One region of the Cellvibrio polysaccharolyticus genome, then DNA from elsewhere that is predicted to be linked to it. Evidence: predicted binding sites of a transcription regulator. Region 1 holds the regulator's gene; each other region holds the start of a gene.
What was found. Region 1 encodes sigma-54, which starts transcription at its own class of promoters, with help from an activator protein. Its sites were predicted from a motif close to TGGCACANNNNTTGCNNT; they were not measured.
Positions count from the first base shown of each region.

Region 2: C4F51_RS07520 (CmpA/NrtA family ABC transporter substrate-binding protein) is a predicted target of sigma-54. The motif match lies at 1,013-1,030, and genes of this name have one in related genera.
Region 3: C4F51_RS09310 (flagellar hook-length control protein FliK) is a predicted target of sigma-54. The motif match lies at 1,905-1,922, and genes of this name have one in related genera.
Region 4: flgA (flagellar basal body P-ring formation chaperone FlgA) is a predicted target of sigma-54. The motif match lies at 1,466-1,483, and genes of this name have one in related genera.

Region 1 is NZ_PRDL01000001.1:1,498,713-1,501,822, reverse strand. Features, by position in the region: gene lptB (LPS export ABC transporter ATP-binding protein) at 1-339, shown strand, start outside; gene C4F51_RS06415 (RNA polymerase factor sigma-54) at 495-2,084, shown strand; gene hpf (ribosome hibernation-promoting factor, HPF/YfiA family) at 2,214-2,504, shown strand; gene ptsN (PTS IIA-like nitrogen regulatory protein PtsN) at 2,507-2,953, shown strand; gene rapZ (RNase adapter RapZ) at 3,085-3,110, shown strand, end outside.
Region 2 is NZ_PRDL01000001.1:1,768,945-1,772,054, forward strand. Features, by position in the region: gene C4F51_RS07515 (nitrate regulatory protein) at 1-657, opposite strand, end outside; gene C4F51_RS07520 (CmpA/NrtA family ABC transporter substrate-binding protein) at 1,151-2,539, shown strand; gene C4F51_RS07525 (ABC transporter permease) at 2,630-3,110, shown strand, end outside.
Region 3 is NZ_PRDL01000001.1:2,184,016-2,187,125, reverse strand. Features, by position in the region: gene C4F51_RS09315 (flagellar basal body-associated FliL family protein) at 1-281, opposite strand, end outside; gene C4F51_RS09310 (flagellar hook-length control protein FliK) at 438-1,823, opposite strand; gene C4F51_RS09305 (Hpt domain-containing protein) at 1,964-2,341, opposite strand; gene C4F51_RS09300 (ATP-binding SpoIIE family protein phosphatase) at 2,331-3,110, opposite strand, start outside.
Region 4 is NZ_PRDL01000001.1:2,436,721-2,439,830, reverse strand. Features, by position in the region: gene flgM (flagellar biosynthesis anti-sigma factor FlgM) at 1-313, opposite strand, end outside; gene flgA (flagellar basal body P-ring formation chaperone FlgA) at 512-1,195, opposite strand; gene C4F51_RS10440 (chemotaxis protein CheV) at 1,568-2,512, shown strand; gene C4F51_RS10435 (CheR family methyltransferase) at 2,652-3,110, shown strand, end outside.

The sequences.
Region 1 (3,110 bases):
ATTCGGGACAGTCTCGGCATGGCACTGTCAGGTGGCGAACGCCGCCGGGTGGAAATTGCCCGCGCCCTGGCCACAGAGCCCCGCTTTATTTTGCTGGATGAACCTTTTGCCGGGGTTGACCCCATCTCGGTCAATGACATCAAGCAAATCGTAAGACACCTGAAAGATCGCGGTATCGGGGTATTGATTACCGATCACAATGTGCGCGAAACCCTCGATATCTGCGAAACGGCCTATATCGTCAGTGAAGGTCACATTATCGCCGAAGGCACTGCCGAGACAGTTTTGGCCAATAACAAAGTGCGTGAGGTGTATCTGGGCGAGAATTTCCGCCTTTGATTGAAGATTTATTTGACGCCAGGGCCTTGACTTTTGCAAATAACACACAACAAGGCACAAACATTGCTTAGCCTTGTTGCTTGCGAGATCAAGGCTGTCTAAACTCTACTTCATCGACCACTGTTCTCGTCTAAGCAGGATCAGCTTTTTAAACGATGAAGCAATCTCTCCAGTTAAAGCTCGGTCAACAACTGACCATGACTCCGCAGCTGCAACAGGCCATTCGCCTGCTGCAGCTCTCCACACTGGATCTGCAACAGGAGATACAGGAAGCCCTCGACTCCAACCCGATGCTGGAGATGGAAGACAGCTTCGACAACCCTCCTGAATCCGCCGAAAAAGACGACCTTGATTACACACGCCAGGCTGAAATAGCCGCTGACCTGCCGGGTGACCGCCCGCTGAGTGATGCCCACTCTTCTTCGTCTGACAGCAGCGAAAACTTCTCTGATCACGACAGTGACTTCCGGGAAACTGACAGCTTCAATGAAAGCGATGGCTTTTCCGAAAGTGATGTCGTGGGCGAATGGAATGAATCCATCCCTACCGACTTGCCGGTAGATACCAGCTGGGATGACGTTTACCAGACATCCAGCTCCGGTAGCAGCAACTTTGAAAATGATGACAACGACTTCGAAAGCCGTCGGGCTGCGGTCGATTCCATCTACGACCACCTGATGTGGCAACTGAACCTCACGCCATTTTCCGATCGCGATTATCTGATTGCGCTGGCCATTATCGACGCCGTTGAACCTGGCGGCATGCTGTCGGTTTCTCTGGACGATATTTTTGAAGGCCTGGCTGCCGAACTGGAAGAGCTGGAACTGGACGAAGTGGTCGCCGTTCAACATCGCCTGCAACAATTTGACCCTTGCGGCGTTTGCAGCCAGAACCTTGCCGAATGCCTGCTGGTGCAACTGCAACAATTCCCGACGGATACGCCCTTCCTCGAAGCCGCCAAAACCATCTGCAAAAATTATTTGCCGCTGCTTGGCAGCCGCGACTATCGCCAGCTGATGCGCAAAACCCGGCTCAAGGAAAATGAACTGGGCCAGGCAGTTTTGCTCATCCAGGGGTTGAACCCCCGCCCTGGTGACATTATTGCCAGTGGCGATACCGAATATGTAGTACCGGACGTGTTTGTTGAAAAACGCGATGGCCGCTGGATCGTCGAGCTGAACCCGGATATCGCACCTCGCCTGCGAATCAACGCCAACTATGCCTCTATGGTCAAGCGCGCCGATTCCAGTAGCGACAACACTTTTTTGAAAGACAACCTTCAGGAGGCGCGCTGGTTTTTAAAAAGCCTGCAGAGCCGCAACGAAACCCTGCTGAAAGTTGCCAGCTGTATTGTTGAAAAACAACGCGGCTTTCTTGAATACGGCGCCGAGGCCATGAAGCCGCTGGTGCTGCACGACATCGCAGAAATTGTGCAGATGCATGAGTCCACTATTTCACGCGTAACCACACAAAAATTCATGCACACGCCGCAAGGCATTTTTGAGCTGAAGTATTTTTTCTCCAGCCATGTGAGCACTGAAGGTGGTGGCGAGTGTTCTTCAACCGCGATTCGTGCACTGATTAAAAAACTGATCAGCGCCGAAAATGCGAAAAAACCATTGAGCGACAGTAAAATCACCGACCTGCTGGCCGAGCAGGGAATTCAGGTAGCCCGTCGCACTATTGCAAAATACCGGGAGTCGTTAAACATCCCGCCGTCCAACGAGCGGAAATCGTTGATGTAATCGCACCGATCAGGAAACGTTATTTATTCTCAAATTTGAAGTTCAATGCGAACCAATAAAAGAGTAAATAATCAGATAAAAAGACGGATTGAAAAATCCATTGATATCGCCAACAAAGAGGAAGTATCCATGCAGATTACGATTAATGGCCATCACCTGGAAGTCACTGAAGCCCTTAAGCAGTACGTAGAAACCAAACTGGAAAAGCTGGATAACCACCACGACAAAATTACTTCTGTGCATGTCATCCTTGGGGTTGATCACCTCGATCAAAAAGCGGAAGCCACGGTGCACGTCAGCGGTAAGGATTTATTTGCTGATGCCGTAGAAGCGGATATGTATGCGGCCATTGATAAACTGGCGGACAAACTGGATCGCCAACTGATTAAACACAAAGAAAAATTACGTAGCCATCGTTAACCATGACAATCCCGGAACTGATTACGCCCGATCGCACCCTGTGTGCTATTGAAGGTGTTAGCAAGAAACGCACCCTGGAAATTCTCGCCAATACCATTGCACGCGCCGTACCCTCTATTAATGCCGATGAAGTTTTTCGTCGGCTGATAGCCAGGGAACGCCTGGGATCTACCGGCATCGGTTTCGGGATAGCCTTACCGCATTGCCGCATGGAATGCGGCAGTAAAGCGATAGGCGCCCTGATTACTCTGAAACAACCTATTGAGTTTGATGCAATTGACGGCCAGAAAGTGGATATTTTATTCGCTATGCTGGTACCGGAAAATGCTAATGCAGAACACCTTGATACCCTATCCTCTCTGGCTCGTTCGCTTAATGACGCGGGTTTTCGTGATTCCTTGCGCCAGGCGGACAGTGATCAGGCTCTCTTTCAGGCGGCTGTTTCATAATTTAACCGGCACCGGAATTTGCCGCTTGCCCTGAACGTTTTTTTTATTCATCCTGAGCCACGCCCTGGATAACCGGAGCCGTTTCAGGATTTCAGCGGATCTTTCCTTAATACGCCGAGCAGGATTTTACTATGCATCTCGTCATCGTCAGCGGACT
Region 2 (3,110 bases), 270 kb from region 1:
ATGCAGGTCAGCAAACCCGGCAAAGACTTCCAGTGTTTTCTCCTGTGCTTCTATCAAATGTTGCCATTGTCTGCTTTGTGCCGCGCTGATGCTGCTGCCGGCAAAGGCACCGGTGCCGGTGGCACGCTCCTGACCGGACAATTCCTTGCATTGCATAATATTAACCAGGGCTATCAAGGTCCGGGCCATGGCGGGTTCGGCGGCAATATCGGCGATCTCGAACACCACACACAACAGCGTATGCACAATACGGCTATAGCGATGAATCACCTCGACGGTAGACAGCTGGCGGCGGTTAATCTGTTCGCGAATAACGATAAGGTTTTCCAACGACTCCAGGGCTGCTGCCAGTTGCAGCAATAACCGATGGCTGAGCTGGCTGCGTTCCACATGAGCAGGCGAGGGCAGTGCGCGCATAAAGCCAAGGGTAAAATGCCCGGTTTCTGCGATCATGGCTTCGCGCAAATGACAGTGTTGCTCGCTGTTGTTCGCCACATACAGATTGGATGCGCCGCGTTCGCTTTGAATGGCATGAATCAGGTTTGATGCCGCCTTGATCAACTGGCTCTGATCTACAAAGGCGTCGCGAATGGCGCACTCCAGCTGGCGTGCTGCCGCGATAAAGTCACTGGCACGGGGAGTCGATGGTTTTGGCATAGTAATCCGTTCTGCTGTCTCTTACCTGTTTAAAGCAAGCCTTGTACCATCTGCTGAAAATGCTTTTATCTTACCGGCGCGGGTGCATACCATTTACCGCCAGGCACTACCGACATAGCGTTGAAAGTGCTCCCTGACGGATTTTTCTTTCGTAACGGTTATCGCTGGCACCGGCATCGATCATCCGCCGGTAATGGAAAGTCGAATCCCGCTGGTTCTTTTACCCGATTATGATCACTTATAACGCATGCCATGCATCATGGTGGAGCACAAGTTTATAGTTTCGGTATTTAAAAAACGGGCGAAAAAATTTTAACTATTAAAAACGCCAGCGTTAGCGCGGCTTTTTCTGATTTGGCACGAAGCTGGCATAGAGCCAGTTGTAAAAAAATTCAGACCAGTCGTCCAATGGGGGGCGACGGGTTCCAGCAAAGACGCTTACCGGCCTTCAGTGCCGGTAGGCGTTTTTTTTTGCCTGATGGGAGATAACACCATGTCGAACTCTTTATCCAACTACAAAAAAACTGCAAAAAAACGACTCGTCACCTGGTTTGCAACGGTCGCGATTGCAATCACCGGCCTGCCGGTAAATGCCGATGCACCGGAAAAAGAAGACTTGAAACTCGGCTTTATTAAATTGACTGACATGGTCGCCCTGGCGATTGCCCACGAAAAAGGTTACTTCGAAGACGAAGGGCTTTACGTTCAGCTCGAAGCCCAGGCCAATTGGAAAGTACTTTACGATCGCGTTGCCAGTGGTGAACTGGACGGCGCACATATGCTGGCACCGATGCCGCTGGGTGCAGCAACAGGCATCACCGGCAGCGCCGATATTATTACGCCTTTCACGCTGTCTTATAACGGTGCCGCTATCACGGTATCCAACGCCGTTTGGGCTGAAATGAAAAAAACCTTACCGGTAGGGCCAGACAATAAACCGGTGCATCCTGTCAGTGCCACAGCACTTAAACCGGTGCTGGAAACCTGGAAAACCGCCGGTAAATCTTTCAACCTCGGCATGACATTTCCGGTCGGTACGCACAATTATATGTTGCGCTACTGGCTTGCCGCCGGTGGTATTCATCCCGGTTTTTATGCGCCGGAAAAAGGTGAGAACAACGGCTACATCAATGCTGACGCCTTGCTTTCGGTAGTGCCGCCACCGCAAATGGTGCCAACCATGGAAGCCGGTACTACCGTGGGTTATTGCGTGGGCGAACCGTGGAATCAGCAAGCGGTTTCTACCGGGCTGGGTGTTCCGGTTGTTACCAGCGAAAATTTATGGGCGGGCGGCGCCGACAAAGTGTTTGGCATTACCCGCAGCTTTGCCGAGAAAAACCCCAACACCACTTTGCGTATGGTGAAAGCGTTAATTCGCGCGTCCCATTGGCTGGATGACAACAACAATGCCAACCGTATGGAAGCGGTAAAAATTATTGCTCGCCCCGCTTACGTTGGTGCTAACGAACAGGTCATCGCCAACAGCATGACCGGCACTTTTGAATTTGAAAAAGGTGACAAGCGACCGGTGCCGGATTTCAACACCTTCTTTCGCGGCCAATACGGCATTCCTTACTACTCCGATGCCATCTGGTGGATGACGCAAATGCGCCGCTGGGGGCACATCAGCGAACACAAACCCGACAGCTGGTATATGGAAACAGCCCGTCAGGCATTTCGCCCTGATATCTATGTCGCGGCTGCAAAAGCCTTGATTGCCGACGGCACCATGGATGCAAAAGATTTTCCGGATCTCGATGCAATCACCTTTATCAAACCGCCACAAAAAAGCCCGCTCGATGGTATCGAGTACGACAGCACCAACCCCAATGCCTATATCGACAGCTTTGCTATCGGTTTGAAAGGCGAACAAAAACCCTGAGTGTTTAGGCAATAGTGCAGCGCTTATGGCGCTGCTTGTAAAAACGGATCTTCGTTAATTAATCATTTTTTGCTTCAAGGAGCCTACATCATGTTCGCATCATTGCAACTGCCCGGCTGGCTCGAGCCTTACGTCAAACTGGTGCGTGGTCAGCAGGCGGCAGTACAACTGAACATTATTGTTCGCCAGATTGGTTTGCCGATGCTGGGCATCCTTCTGTTTTTGTTTTTTTGGCAAGCCGCTGCACCTCAGGTGCAAACCAGTCTGGGGCAATTACCCGGCCCGGTTCAGGTATGGCAGGCCGCCAAAGGTTTGCACCAGGATTACCGTGACGATAAAGAACGCGAAGCGGCTTTTTATCAACGTCAGGAGGATCGCATTGCCACCTTGCTGGCAAAAAATCCCGAGGCGATGCCACCGGCAATTCGTAATTACAACGGCAACCCCACCTTTTATGCGCAAATTATAACCAGCCTGAAAACAGTGATGAGCGGCTTTGCGCTGGCTTCACTGGTGGCGATTCCGTTTGGTATTGCCATCGGTTTAAGCGGCGCTTTGTACAGTGCGGTCA
Region 3 (3,110 bases), 690 kb from region 1:
AAGGCGACGTCGGTTTGTAAAAACCGCTGGCGGCCGCCAACGGAAAAGTTCGCCACAAAGGCAGGAGGCAGAGCGTAATAGATGGCCGGTTTTTTGACGGCTGCCGCGTCGCTTTGTGTAGCAGGCGTGGTATCCGAAGAGCCCAACCCGACCACCGCCAGCGTGCCGCCAACAGAAATACCGACCAGAGCGATAGCCGCTACCGCGATCATCAGGTATTTTTTTCGATTATTTACTTTGGGCGCTGCGCCGTCTGCCGGTTTGCCCGTGTCCTTTGCCATGTCAAAAGCCCGTCGTTAATCATGCTTGATTGGGTTCAGCAATACCCATGCCAGCCCGATATTTAACCAGCTCGGGAAAATATCGGGTTGGAGCGCAGTATACGGCCTGAATGGCGACAGTGATATTGGCAATAACGGAGAAATAACGGACTGGCGTCAGGCGTAATGATCTACCAGACGAATAATGCGAGCGGTGGCGGCCTGCTCTTCTTCATCACCGGGTTCGGCATTGCTGCCATTGCCACCACCAGAGGATTGTTCCTGATCGCGCCGGGAAAATGCCTGATCGGAAACGCCCACGTCCAGCGACATGCCATTTTCGGCAAACATTTCCCGCAAACGGTTGGCTTGCTGATCCAGCACGTCGCGCACATTGGGGTTTTGGCTAACAAAATTGACTTGCACATGGTCATTTTGCACCTGAATGCGCACCTGTAACGGCCCCAGCTCTGGCGGGTCGAGACGTATTTCAGCGGATGGCAGATTTTGCGCCGATAGCCACATAACGCGGTTGACCACCGCCTGATTCCATTGCGGGTGCCCCATTGGCACACCCACCTGGGATTGCACCGTAAAACCGCGCCCCGTTACCGCCAGGCTTTCTGCAGCCCGCGTGGTTTCAGCAATCACTGCGGTGGTGGGAGGTGCTGTGCGCGTTTCGGCTGGCGGAGCCGTGTTTGCATCAGTGGGCAGCGACGTGCGCGACGCCGACCCGCTCGCCCTGGCAAGCAAGCCCTCTTCCGCAGGCAGCCCATCATCAGCGCCGGCAATGGAATCATCCACTACCGGCGCACCGCTTGATTTGCCAGCCTCGACGGTGACTTTGTTGGCCGTTAACACTGCCGATTCCGATGTGTTCGCGGCGGCATCTGTCCGGGCATTGGCCGGCGCACCTTGCAAGGCTACCTGAGGTGTTGGCGCAGCCTCGTCGGTCTCAACGGCAATAGCCACGGGTTCTTCCTCAACCGGAGCGTCTGTTTCCTCTTCCGGTTTCAGCAGTTCTTCAGGCAGTGGTTCTTCCGTATCAACCTCTGCCAGCAGAGATTCCCCGTCAAGCGGATCAGTCTCGTCGGTAACCACCTGATCCGGAACGCCGTTAGCCAGCAGTAAAACACCCGGGGCGGTATCTTCAAGCGGCAGCGCTGTCTGGCTGGCATCGGTTAAGGGCGCGGCTGTTGAGGTTTCTTCCACAGCGGCGAGTTCAGTATTTTCTGTCGTTAAGGGTTTGGAAGGCGACGTGTCCGGTTCGTTTTTATTCGCCGCTGCCGGTCTTTTTTCAGTGGCCTGTTCGGCACGCAGCGGTGCGCTGTCTTTGGCGGCAGCTGCCGCTGGTCGGGGAGTTGATGGCTCACGAGGATTTGGGGGAGCTGGACGCTCCTGCGTTGAACGGGCAACTTTTTGCCGCGCCTGCTGCAAGGTATTTTCAAAGGAGTTGTTACTACCTGCGCCGCCGAAATCTACGCTTACCGCTGTTTTGGTATTCGAGGCGCGGGTAAATGCCGCGTTGGCGGTCGATTGTGAAATACCGGATCCGTTATTCATGCCTTCTCTCGTGTAATGATCACGCTCTCACAGCGGCAAAGATTGGCCGCTACAGGCGGGACGTGAAAACCCGAAAGGTAAAATGCAAAGGCAGTGCCAATCCGCCATAAACGGCCCGGCGGTTGACAGGTAACTGAGAGTCAGCCTGAAAAATTCGCGCCGATTAATATGACGCCGGTTTCTTCCTGTAGTGCTTGTGCGGATGCGTTGATGGATTGCTGCAAGTTTACCAGCATGTGCCCGGTCGCCTCGCTGGCCAGGTTCATGCTTGTTGCGGTTGATTCGATCTCCTGGCAAACCGCGTTAAGCGCCAGCAAGCCCAAATTACTGCCACTGCCTTTCAGGCTGTGCGCTGTGCGGCGCACGGCATCGTGATCATCGTTGCGAACGGCTTCGTGCAGTTGTGCCATTTTTTCGCCCGCATCCTGCCACCAGGCATTAAGGAGCGCGGCAAAATCCTCTTCCATAATCAGGCGCAATGAGGTCAGTACTTCACGATCAAGCGTATTAACGGACATGGTCGACCTCTTTTTCGCGGTTGTCGGTTTCGCCCCAGACATAATGGACTTCAATGTCATTGCCATTTCCATGAAACTTCATGTCGTGGCAGAGCTTTGATAAAAGATAAAGACCTCGCCCACTCCACTGGTTGGCATCGCCAGCCTCAGGCGCACGGTGATAATCAAAACCGTCACCGCTATCCCGCACCCGAATGACCAGTCGCCCGCCGTGGTGTTCTGCCGAGCAATCAAAAGAAAGCGCAATAAAGGCGCCTTCATGCGGTTGCTGCAAGCGCTCTTCGCGCAATTGATAATAGTTTTTGAAACCATCCGGTTGTTGTTTGATGGCCGAATCCAGTTTCAAAATACCATGCTCTAGTGCATTGGAATAAAGCTCGGCGAGAATGGTGTAAAGCGATGTAGCAGAACCTTGCAACCCCGGTACTTCCATTAAAATTTGCAACAGCAGCGGTAATGGATCAAATACCTTGAACGTGGCCGGCTGAATTTCAAAAGCCAGTTGCCATTGATGCAAACGCCCGGTCATCGCCTTGGACTCCGGCCGATCATGGGAACCCGGGTCGAGCGGCGCCGACATAATAATTTCAAACAATGACACATCATCCTGTTTGTTTTCACTCCCGGCAAAAAGATTCACATCCTGTAATATCCGATCGAAGCGGGACTCGGCTTTAACGTCATTAAATAAACGCAACAACCGTTCTTCGCCAAACATTTCACCGGCGCTGTTCATGGCTTCATGAATGCCATCTGACCACATATAAAA
Region 4 (3,110 bases), 940 kb from region 1:
AGCGCAGCAGCGCGTCCTGGTTCAACATGTTTTCGGCAATACGGTCAGCGTTGATTTCGAACTTGCCTTCCGCAATTGCCTGACGCAACGCGTTGACCCGATCGCTGTCTACATCTGGCAGATTGCCAATAGACGTTTGGAGTTTTCTCAACCCCTGAGCCTGTTCACTGATCACGACCTGATCCTTGCCGCTTTTGGCGGGAATGGTTTCTGCCTGGGCAGGTGTGTCTTTTCCGGTTGTCGGGGCGGTGGCGCGGTTGCGCGACGCACTCGATGCATTACTGGAAAAATTGTTGTTAATGTCGATGACCATGGTTTCTATTCCCCAACTGCTATAAAAGTTCCCGATTCGCCCGAATACAGGTTGCTCAAAAAGGTTATCGGCAGAAAAGCTGAAACTTTAACGCCTTAAGTTACTTTTTTAGGCACTGCATCACACATTTTACCGTGTTTCAGGCGATCAGACCGCTTTAATGCGGCGTATCTTTCAATTCCTGTGCGTTGCGACCACTTAAAGTGTGCGAACGCTACCTGCCTCAATCACCTCGGCCATGATGACCCGGTCAGACTGGTTGTTTTTTATCCGGATTTTTTCCCCGATTTTGCCATTGCTCATCGCGGTGCCAGCAGAACTGACGGAGATGGCGCCTACCTGGGTGAGAATACTGACCAGATCACCGCGTTTAACCACGGTTGGCATTTCCAGCTGTGCGCTACGGAACACTTCGCCCTGACGAATCGGCCGGCGCAGTGACTTGCCAATAATATCCACTGCGCTGTCAATCTGGCCCTGTCGTTGGCCGGTGCTGTTTACCAGGGTGGTCTGAATATCGCCGGCGCTGACCACATCGCCGCGGGCCATATTGCGTGATGCCACCGGATACTCGTAAAACAACGCAATTTGCAGCGGTATATAAATAGACCAGGGCGCTTCATCGTCGCAGCGCACCAGAGCCGTCTGGTTGCCACCGTTATATTGCGGGTCATTCAGTGTGATGGTCAGAGATTTGACGCACGAGCGTAACTGCAAGCGGGAGTCGAGCGCATTAACGCTAATGTTGGTCTTCTTCGCCTTGGCGCCCTGATAATATTGAGCCGCCTGTTGTTGCACCCGGCTTTGCAATGTCTGCAGCGATTCCACTGTTGATGCAATCGCCGGCAAGGCGATAACACCGCCCGACACCGTCATTATCATTGCGAACAGCCAGCTGACTTTTGTTAAGTTAACGGTCGCTTTTGCCGCCTTTTTGGCAAGACAGTAAAAAAATGTGTCCATGAAGGCATTTTTCATGGTTTGACCCCTTGAATCCCGGCGCAATTGGCGCGTAAATTGTCACAAAATACCGTGTTAGCCCGGCAATTAGCCCGCCGCGCCACTAAAATGGAAGCTAACGCAGGCAACAGGTGCGATAAGAGCACTAAAGGCTGACGGTTTTCTGCCGCTATCTTGTTCATAGAGCCGGTTTCTGCAATTAGTGTGCCGTGGCAGGGCAGTATTTGTACAACTGGCCAACTTATCGTATCGGCAGCAAACGGGCCGTTAATTAATATCCTCAGGGGATTGTGTATGGCAGGTGTAATGGACAGCGTTGATCAGCGCACGCAGCTGGTTGGTCAAAACCGTATGGAGTTGCTGTTATTTCGGCTGGGAGGGCGCCAGTTGTATGGCATCAACGTTTTCAAGGTTAAGGAAGTGTTGCAGTGCCCACCCCTGAATGCTATCCCTGGCAGAAGCTCGGTTGTGCGTGGCGTGGCCCATATTCGCGGTGGTACCTTGCCGATCATGGACATGAACCAGGCGATTGGTCGCAATCCGCTGGCAGAAATTGATAAGTGCTTTGTCATTATTACGGAATACAACCGCTCGGCGCAGGGCTTCCTGGTTCGTGCGGTTGAACGTATCGTTAACATGAACTGGGGCGATATTCATCCGCCACCCACCGGCGCCGGCAAAGAGCATTATTTAACCGCCGTTACCGAAGTGGATGGTCAGCTGGTTGAAATTATCGATGTAGAAAAAATTCTGGCTGAAGTGTCACCCGCCCGAGAATCCATCAGTGAGGGGATTGTAGGGCAGGGTATTGCTGACAGAGTGATCGAGAAATACGTGTTGATCGTTGATGACTCGTCCATCGCCCGCAAGCAGATTCAGCGCGTGGTTGAAGCCATGGGTATTCGCACCGTGCTGAAAAAAGACGGCGCGGAAGCGCTGGAGTATCTGCAAGGCCTGCTCTCGGCCGGCAAGCACCCGCATGACGACCTGATATTGATTATCTGCGACATTGAAATGCCGGAGATGGATGGCTATACCTTTACTGCCGAAGTACGAAACAATAGCGCCTTGAAAGATCTGCATATCATTTTGCATACGTCGCTCAGCGGTGTGTTTAATGAAGCCATGGTTAAAAAGGTTGGTGCCAATGACTTCCTGGCGAAATTCCATCCGGATGAGCTGGCGAGTCGGGTGAGCGAACATATTCTGGCTGCAGGTGATTCTCATTTATTAAAATAAGTCTGGCGAGGTTCGCCAACCCCGGGCACTGATTGCATAGCCGGGCATTTGCCCGGTTAATATAAAGAGCAGGTGCGCCGGGGATGTTGTATGCTGGCGCTTCATTTGTGTTCTTTTATCGTGCGGTTAATGAGTTGCTATGACTAATTTTTCAGACAGGAAAAACAATGGAACCGGCAGCTTTATCGCCCCCGGTTTTTCGCTGTCGAAAAGTTCGCCGGGCGAATCGAAGTTGAACGGCGGCGGGGAGAATTACGACCAGGCGGAATTTGATAGTTTTCGTCAGTTTCTTCAGGATGCCTGCGGCATAGCGCTCGGCGATAACAAGCAATATCTGGTTTCCAACCGTTTGCGCCGCCTTATGGATGAGCATAGTGTCGGTTCGTTCAGCGAATTGGTTCGCGCGCTCCGGTCAGGTTCCAACCGCCGTTTGCGTGACCAGGTGATTGATGCCATGACCACCAACGAAACCTTCTGGTTTCGTGATATTTATCCCTTCGATCAACTGACCAAACGCATGTTGCCGGCGCTGATGGCACCGGACAAACGCATGTATGGGCCGGTGCGCATCTGGTGCGCTGCCTGTTCGTCCGGGCAG